DNA from 2 places in the Aquabacterium sp. TM01 genome. Region 2 is predicted to be linked to the other one. Evidence: predicted binding sites of a transcription regulator. Region 2 holds the regulator's gene; the other holds the start of a gene.

Region 1 (3,206 bases), 2.2 Mb from region 2:
TTGTTTGGTCTGATAGCCCGGCATGTGCTGCGGTGCCCTTCGAGGGAGAGCGACCCCGTCGGACGACGGCGCTCTCGGCGTGAATCGGCGCAATGCGGCGGGCTCATGGGCCACTCGGGCGATAGCGGTGCGGCGCAGGGCGGCAGGCTGTCGGGCCGAAGGGGCATTCACGCGGGGCAAGACGAGGTGGCTGGGCGCGCCGGGTCAGGCGTCCCCGCTCCAGTTTAGCCGAAGACTGTAGAGGGCAACGCAACGCAGCACTTGTCCAGGCGGCCGCTCAAGAACATCCCTGATCACCCGCTTGGGCTGACTGGGGCCGCCCAAAGATTGGTTTGCCTGGCGGCCAGATTGCGGTTTGGCCTCCACTGGTCGAAGCGACACGGCCCGGCCTTCTTCATGCCGAGGCCCGAGTGTTCACTTCGCTGTGCGACGACGAGCCAGAGCCAGCCCGACCAAGCCCAACCCCATCAGCGCATAGGTTGAGGGCTCTGGGATGGGTGGAATCGGAGGGGAAAGGAAGCCGGTGGACAGCGACAAACGCATCGTACCAAAGTCAGCAGAAGCGCCTTGCAGGGCAATCAGCCCGATCGAGTACAGCCCCAGACCGGCCTTGAGGTTGTTGAACCCTGCGGTGGTCAGAGCCAAACCAGATAGGTTGATGTCAAAGGTGCCTGGCGAAGTCAGCGATGTCGGGCCAGCGATGTCGGTGAAGGACCAGGCCAGCACATTGGCGGCGTTAACGTTGACCGTTGTGCCAGTGCTAGTCTTGCCGGCCCCCACGAAGTCAGCGTAGATGTTCTTGTTGACCATGTCGATCTTCAAGTTCGTCACGCTGACGGTGCCGCCGTACGATACACCCTTGACCGCAGCTGCGATCTGGGTGGCGCCACCCACGCTGGTGGCTGTATTAATCAAGCCATTGGCAGCGACGTCCAGTTGGGTCACCGGTGCAGCCACACCCACTGCGGTGTAGTCACCGGGGACACCGGCGATGTTGGAGGTGGCAGGGGCAGCAGCGACCACCTGCACGCCACCGGTGTTCAGAGCATCAATCAGCGTCTGGCTGAAAGTCAACGCGCCCGAACCGCTTATGAAGGGCAAACCATTGACAGACTGTGATGGGTTTCCAGCAGTCAGCGTGACGGCGCTGGCGGAGCCCGCAGCAACGAAAGCCGCAGCTACAACACTGCTCTTGAATGCAAATTTCATGTATTTCTCCACTGGTTTGAATGTCGGCCTTGGTGTTCACGCGTTCGCGGAGCCCAAGCGTCCAGATCGATTCTGATCAAGTCAGTGTTATGGCATAGGCCACCCCGCTTTGACGTGCGCGCCCCCCGCTTGCTCAGGTGTCGGGCTTACCCTGCCCATCTTGGCGATGGGCTTCGGCAAGTGTTTGGCGCCGTTGGCGGGACGCTGTCGGCAAGCTGCCAAATTGATCTCTTTTCAGGGGGGGACGCAAAGTGCCACCATGAGCGGTTCATCGCTTCCAGTGCAACGACGTTCGACACAAACGCACGAAGCGCGCATCGCCCCCTTGAAACTCCGCACGCCGTCCCTATAATCTATTAGCACTCACCACTGGCGAGTGCTAACGGTTGGGTCGCGTTGGTGACCAAGCCCCTCATTCGTACCGCTGATGTGAGCATTCACTCACGTCGCATCCATTGTCAAACCGATGTCTCAACAGACAGGAGAAGTCATGAAACTGCGTCCTCTGCACGATCGCGTGATCGTCAAGCGCTTGGAACAAGAAACCAAGACCGCCCTGGGCATCATCATTCCCGACAACGCCGCCGAAAAGCCTGACCAAGGCGAAGTGCTGGCCGTCGGTCCTGGCAAGCGCAATGACAAGGGCGAATTCGTTGCCCTGAACGTGGCTGTGGGCGATCGCGTCCTGTTCGGCAAGTACTCGGGCCAGACCGTCAAGGTCGATGGCGAAGAGCTGCTGGTCATGCGTGAAGAAGACCTCTTCGCCGTCGTCGCCAAGTAAAGCACTGACGCTTTCCTCGGCGCAGACTGAGCGCGAGGCAAGCGTGGCTTACCACCCCATTTACTGAATTCGGAGAAATACACATGGCAGCAAAAGACGTCATCTTCGGCGGCGAAGCACGTGCTCGCATGGTCGAAGGCGTGAACATCCTGGCCAATGCGGTCAAGGTCACCCTGGGCCCCAAGGGCCGCAACGTGGTGCTCGAGCGCTCGTTTGGCGCCCCCACCGTGACCAAGGACGGTGTGTCCGTGGCCAAGGAAATCGAACTCAAGGACAAGCTGCAGAACATGGGCGCGCAGATGGTCAAGGAAGTTGCTTCCAAGACCTCTGACAACGCTGGCGACGGCACCACCACCGCCACCGTGCTGGCCCAAGCCATCGTGCGCGAAGGCATGAAGTACGTGGCCGCCGGCATGAACCCGATGGACCTGAAGCGCGGCATCGACAAGGCGGTTGCCGCCCTGATCGTCGAGCTGAAGAAGCAATCCAAGGCCACCACCACGACCAAGGAAATCGCTCAAGTTGGCACCATCTCCGCCAACTCGGACGCTGACGTCGGCGAAATCATCGCCAACGCCATGGACAAGGTCGGCAAGGAAGGCGTCATCACCGTTGAAGACGGCAAGAGCCTGAACAACGAGCTGGAAGTCGTCGAAGGCATGCAGTTCGACCGCGGCTACCTGTCGCCTTACTTCATCAACAACCCTGAAAAGCAAGCTGCCTTGCTGGACAACCCCTTCGTGCTGCTGTACGACAAGAAGGTGTCCAACATCCGTGACCTGCTGCCCACCCTGGAGCAAGTTGCCAAGGCTGGCCGTCCGCTGCTGATCATTGCTGAAGACGTCGATGGCGAAGCCCTGGCCACCCTGGTGGTCAACACCATCCGCGGCATCCTGAAGGTCGTGGCTGTCAAGGCCCCTGGCTTCGGCGACCGTCGCAAGGCCATGCTGGAAGACATCGCCATCCTGACCGGCGGCAAGGTCATCGCTGAAGAAGTCGGCATGGCCCTGGACAAGGTCACCCTGGCTGACCTGGGTCAGGCCAAGCGCATCGAAGTGGGCAAGGAAAACACGACCATCATCGACGGCGTGGGCGAAGCTGCTGACATCGAAGCACGCGTCAAGCAAATCCGCATCCAGATCGAAGAAGCGACCAGCGACTACGACCGCGAAAAGATGCAGGAACGCGTGGCCAAGCTGGCTGGCGGCGTGGCCGT
Region 2 (3,206 bases):
CGCTGGACGCCGGCATCAACCTGATCGACACCGCCGAAATGTACCCGGTGCCGCCCCGCCCTGACACCCAGGGCCGCACCGAGCAGTACATCGGCACCTGGCTGCGCAAGACGGGCCGGCGCCACGAAATCATCCTGGCCACCAAGGCCACCGGCCCCGCCCGCCAGGCCGCACGCCCCAGCCATGTGCGGGGCGGCCGCCTGCTGCACACCCGCGAGAACCTGTTCGAAGCGGTCAACCTGAGCCTGCAGCGCCTGCAGACAGACCACATCGACCTGTACCAGTTGCACTGGCCCGACCGCTCCACCAACACCTTCGGCCAGCTCGGCTTCAGCCACGTCAAAGAAGAAGAGACCACGCCGATCGCAGAAACGCTGGCCGCGCTGCAAGAGCTGGTGCAGGCCGGCAAGATCCGGCACGTGGCTGTCTCCAACGAAACCCCTTGGGGCCTGAGCCGCTTTTTGCACCTGGCCGAGGCCCGCGCCCTGCCCCGCGTCGCCAGCATCCAGAACCCCTACAGCCTGCTCAACCGCAGCTTTGAAATCGGCCTGGCCGAGATGTCCTTGCGTGAAGACGTGGGGCTGCTGGCTTACTCGCCGCTGGGCTTTGGCGTCTTGAGTGGCAAGTACCTGGCCGGGCAACGCCCCGAGGGCGGCCGCCTCAGCCTGTTCGAGCGCTTCAGCCGCTACAGCAACGACAACGCCGAACGCGCCACCTACGAGTATGTGAGCCTGTTCCGCCGCCACGGCATCGACCCGGCGCAGGGCGCGCTGGCCTTCGTCAACAGCCGTGCCTTCGTCACCAGCAACATCATCGGCGCGACCTCGCTGGCGCAACTGCGCAGCAACATCGACAGCCTGACTGTGACGCTGTCGCCCGAGGTGCTCGAAGGCATCGAGGCCATCCACCAGCGCTATCCCAACCCGGCGCCCTGAACGAGCCCTGAGCCCACCTCGAGCGAACGCGCCGGCGTCGTGCTTACTTCTGGCTCAGCGCGTTGCTGACCAGCCGCGAAGTGATGTCCACGATCTGGATCATGCGGTCGTAGGCCATGCGGGTGGGACCGATCACGCCCAGCGTGCCGACCACCTGGCCGTGGATCTCATACGGGGCCGAGACCACCGACAGTTCCTCGAACGGCACCACCTGGCTCTCGCCCCCAATGTAGATGCGCACGCCATCGGCGCGGCTGGAGCCATCGAGCAGGCGCATCAACTGCGTCTTCTGCTCGAACAAGTCGAACATGCGGCGCAGCGAGCCCAGGTCGTGCGAGAAGTCTTCCACCGTCAGCAGGTTGCGCTCGCCCGACAACACCAACTGGTCGCTGCTTTCGGCCAGGGCCTCGCCACCAGCCTGCACCGCCGCCTGCATCAGGGTGGCGATGTCGCCGCGCAACTGATCGACTTCAGAGCGCAGACGCTCGCGCATCTCTTCAATGGTCAGCCCCGAGTAATGGGCGTTGAGGATGTTGCTGGCTTCCACCAGTTGCGACTGGCTGAAGTCGTCGGCGGTGAAGATGACGCGGTTTTGCACATCGCCATCGGGCGAAACCAGGATCACCAGCACGCGCTTGTCACCCAGGCGCAAAAACTCAATGTGTCGGAACACCGAGGCCTTGCGCGGCGCCGTGACCACGCCCACAAAGTGCGAAAGGCTGGAGAGGAGGTTGGCCGCATTGGCGATGACGCGCTGCGGCTGGTCGGGTTGCAACTGCCCGTGCGCCTCGCTGCTCAGTTCACCCATGCCCTGAGGGCGAGCAGTCAGCATCGTGTCCACAAACAGGCGGTAGCCCTTAGGAGTGGGAACGCGGCCGGCCGAGGTGTGGGGGCTGACGATCAGGCCCAGCTCTTCCAGGTCGGCCATGACGTTGCGGATGGTGGCTGCCGACAAGTCCAGGCCCGACGCGCGTGACAAGGTGCGAGAGCCAACAGGTTGGCCATCGGCAATGTAGCGCTCGACCAGCGCTTTCAACAGGATCTTGGCACGGTCATCCAGCATGGGTGTCTCATTCTAGTTCTGGGCCGCGTGTTTGACGCCGCCCGCTCAGGGGAATGACCTAATTTGTCACATCCGCTGTGGTGTAATTCTTCGCATGCCGAGTTCGCCTTCCTGTCGCTTCCGTCACGCCGCCCTGGTGGGCAAATACCAGGCCCGCGGCATCCGCCCGATCCTGGAAGATGTGGCGCATCTGCTGGCCCGCGCTGGCCTGGACGTGTCGCTGGAGAGCGAGACCGCTCTCAACACCGGCATGACCGAGTACCCGGCCTTGAACATCAAGGAGATCGGTCAGCAATGCGACGTGGCCGTGGTCCTGGGCGGAGACGGCACCATGCTTGCCATCGCCCGCGAACTGGCCCCCTTCAACATCCCGCTGATCGGGATCAACCAGGGCCGCCTGGGCTTCATCACCGACCTGCCCCTGAAAGACGTAGGCACCACCCTGCCCCTGATGCTGCGCGGGGAGTACGAAGAAGAGCGCCGCGCCATGCTGGCCGGTGCCGTGCTGCGCCCGATCCGGGGCGATGGCTTCGAGACCATCTACGAAGGCTTTGCCATCAATGAGGTGCTGGTGAGTCGTGGCGCCACCGCCAGCATGGTCGAGCTGCGTGCCGAGATCGACGGCCAGTTCGTTGCAAACTACCGCGCCGACGGCCTGCTGGTGTCCTCGCCCACGGGTTCGACCGCCTATGCGATGTCGGCCGGTGGCCCCATCATGCACCCCGGTGTGGGCGGCTGGGTGATCGTGCCGATTGCCTCGCACACCCTGTCTAACAGGCCGCTGGTGGTGTCGGACGACGTCACCATCACCATCGAGATCGTGGCCGGCAAGGATGCGGGCATGAACTTCGACATGCAAAGCCTGGCCAGCCTGCTGCACGGCGACCGCGTGATCGTGCGCCGCTCGGACCACCAGGTGCGCTTCCTGCACCCCAAGGGCTGGAGCTACTACGCGACCTTGCGCCGCAAACTGCGCTGGAATGAAGGAGTGAGTTAACACCATGCTGCGTCGCCTGACCCTGCGTGATTTCGTCATCGTGACCAGCCTGGAAGTGGACCTGGGCGGCGGCTTCACCGCGCTGACAGGCGAGACGGGCGCGGGCAAGTCCATTCTGATCGACGCCTTGCAGCTTGCCTTGGGCAGCCGTGGCGACGCCGGGGTGGTGCGCGAAGGCGCGGCGCGAGCCGACATCACCGCCGAGTTCGAA

What was found. Region 2 encodes HrcA, which represses chaperone genes, less so after heat shock. Its sites were predicted from a motif close to TTAGCACTCNNNNNNNNNGAGTGCTAA; they were not measured.
Region 1: the regulator HrcA is predicted to act here: its motif matches at 1,566-1,592, upstream of AC3WW4_RS04000 (co-chaperone GroES).

The regions. Positions count from the first base shown of each region.
Region 1 covers NZ_AP046529.1:858,118-861,323, forward strand. Annotated here, with positions in the region: gene AC3WW4_RS03990 (class I SAM-dependent methyltransferase) at 1-24, opposite strand, end outside; gene AC3WW4_RS03995 (PEP-CTERM sorting domain-containing protein) at 415-1,221, opposite strand; gene AC3WW4_RS04000 (co-chaperone GroES) at 1,700-1,990, shown strand; gene groL (chaperonin GroEL) at 2,074-3,206, shown strand, end outside.
Region 2 covers NZ_AP046529.1:3,035,956-3,039,161, forward strand. Annotated here, with positions in the region: gene AC3WW4_RS14040 (NADP(H)-dependent aldo-keto reductase) at 1-935, shown strand, start outside; gene hrcA (heat-inducible transcriptional repressor HrcA) at 979-1,998, opposite strand; gene AC3WW4_RS14050 (NAD kinase) at 2,093-2,995, shown strand; gene recN (DNA repair protein RecN) at 3,000-3,206, shown strand, end outside.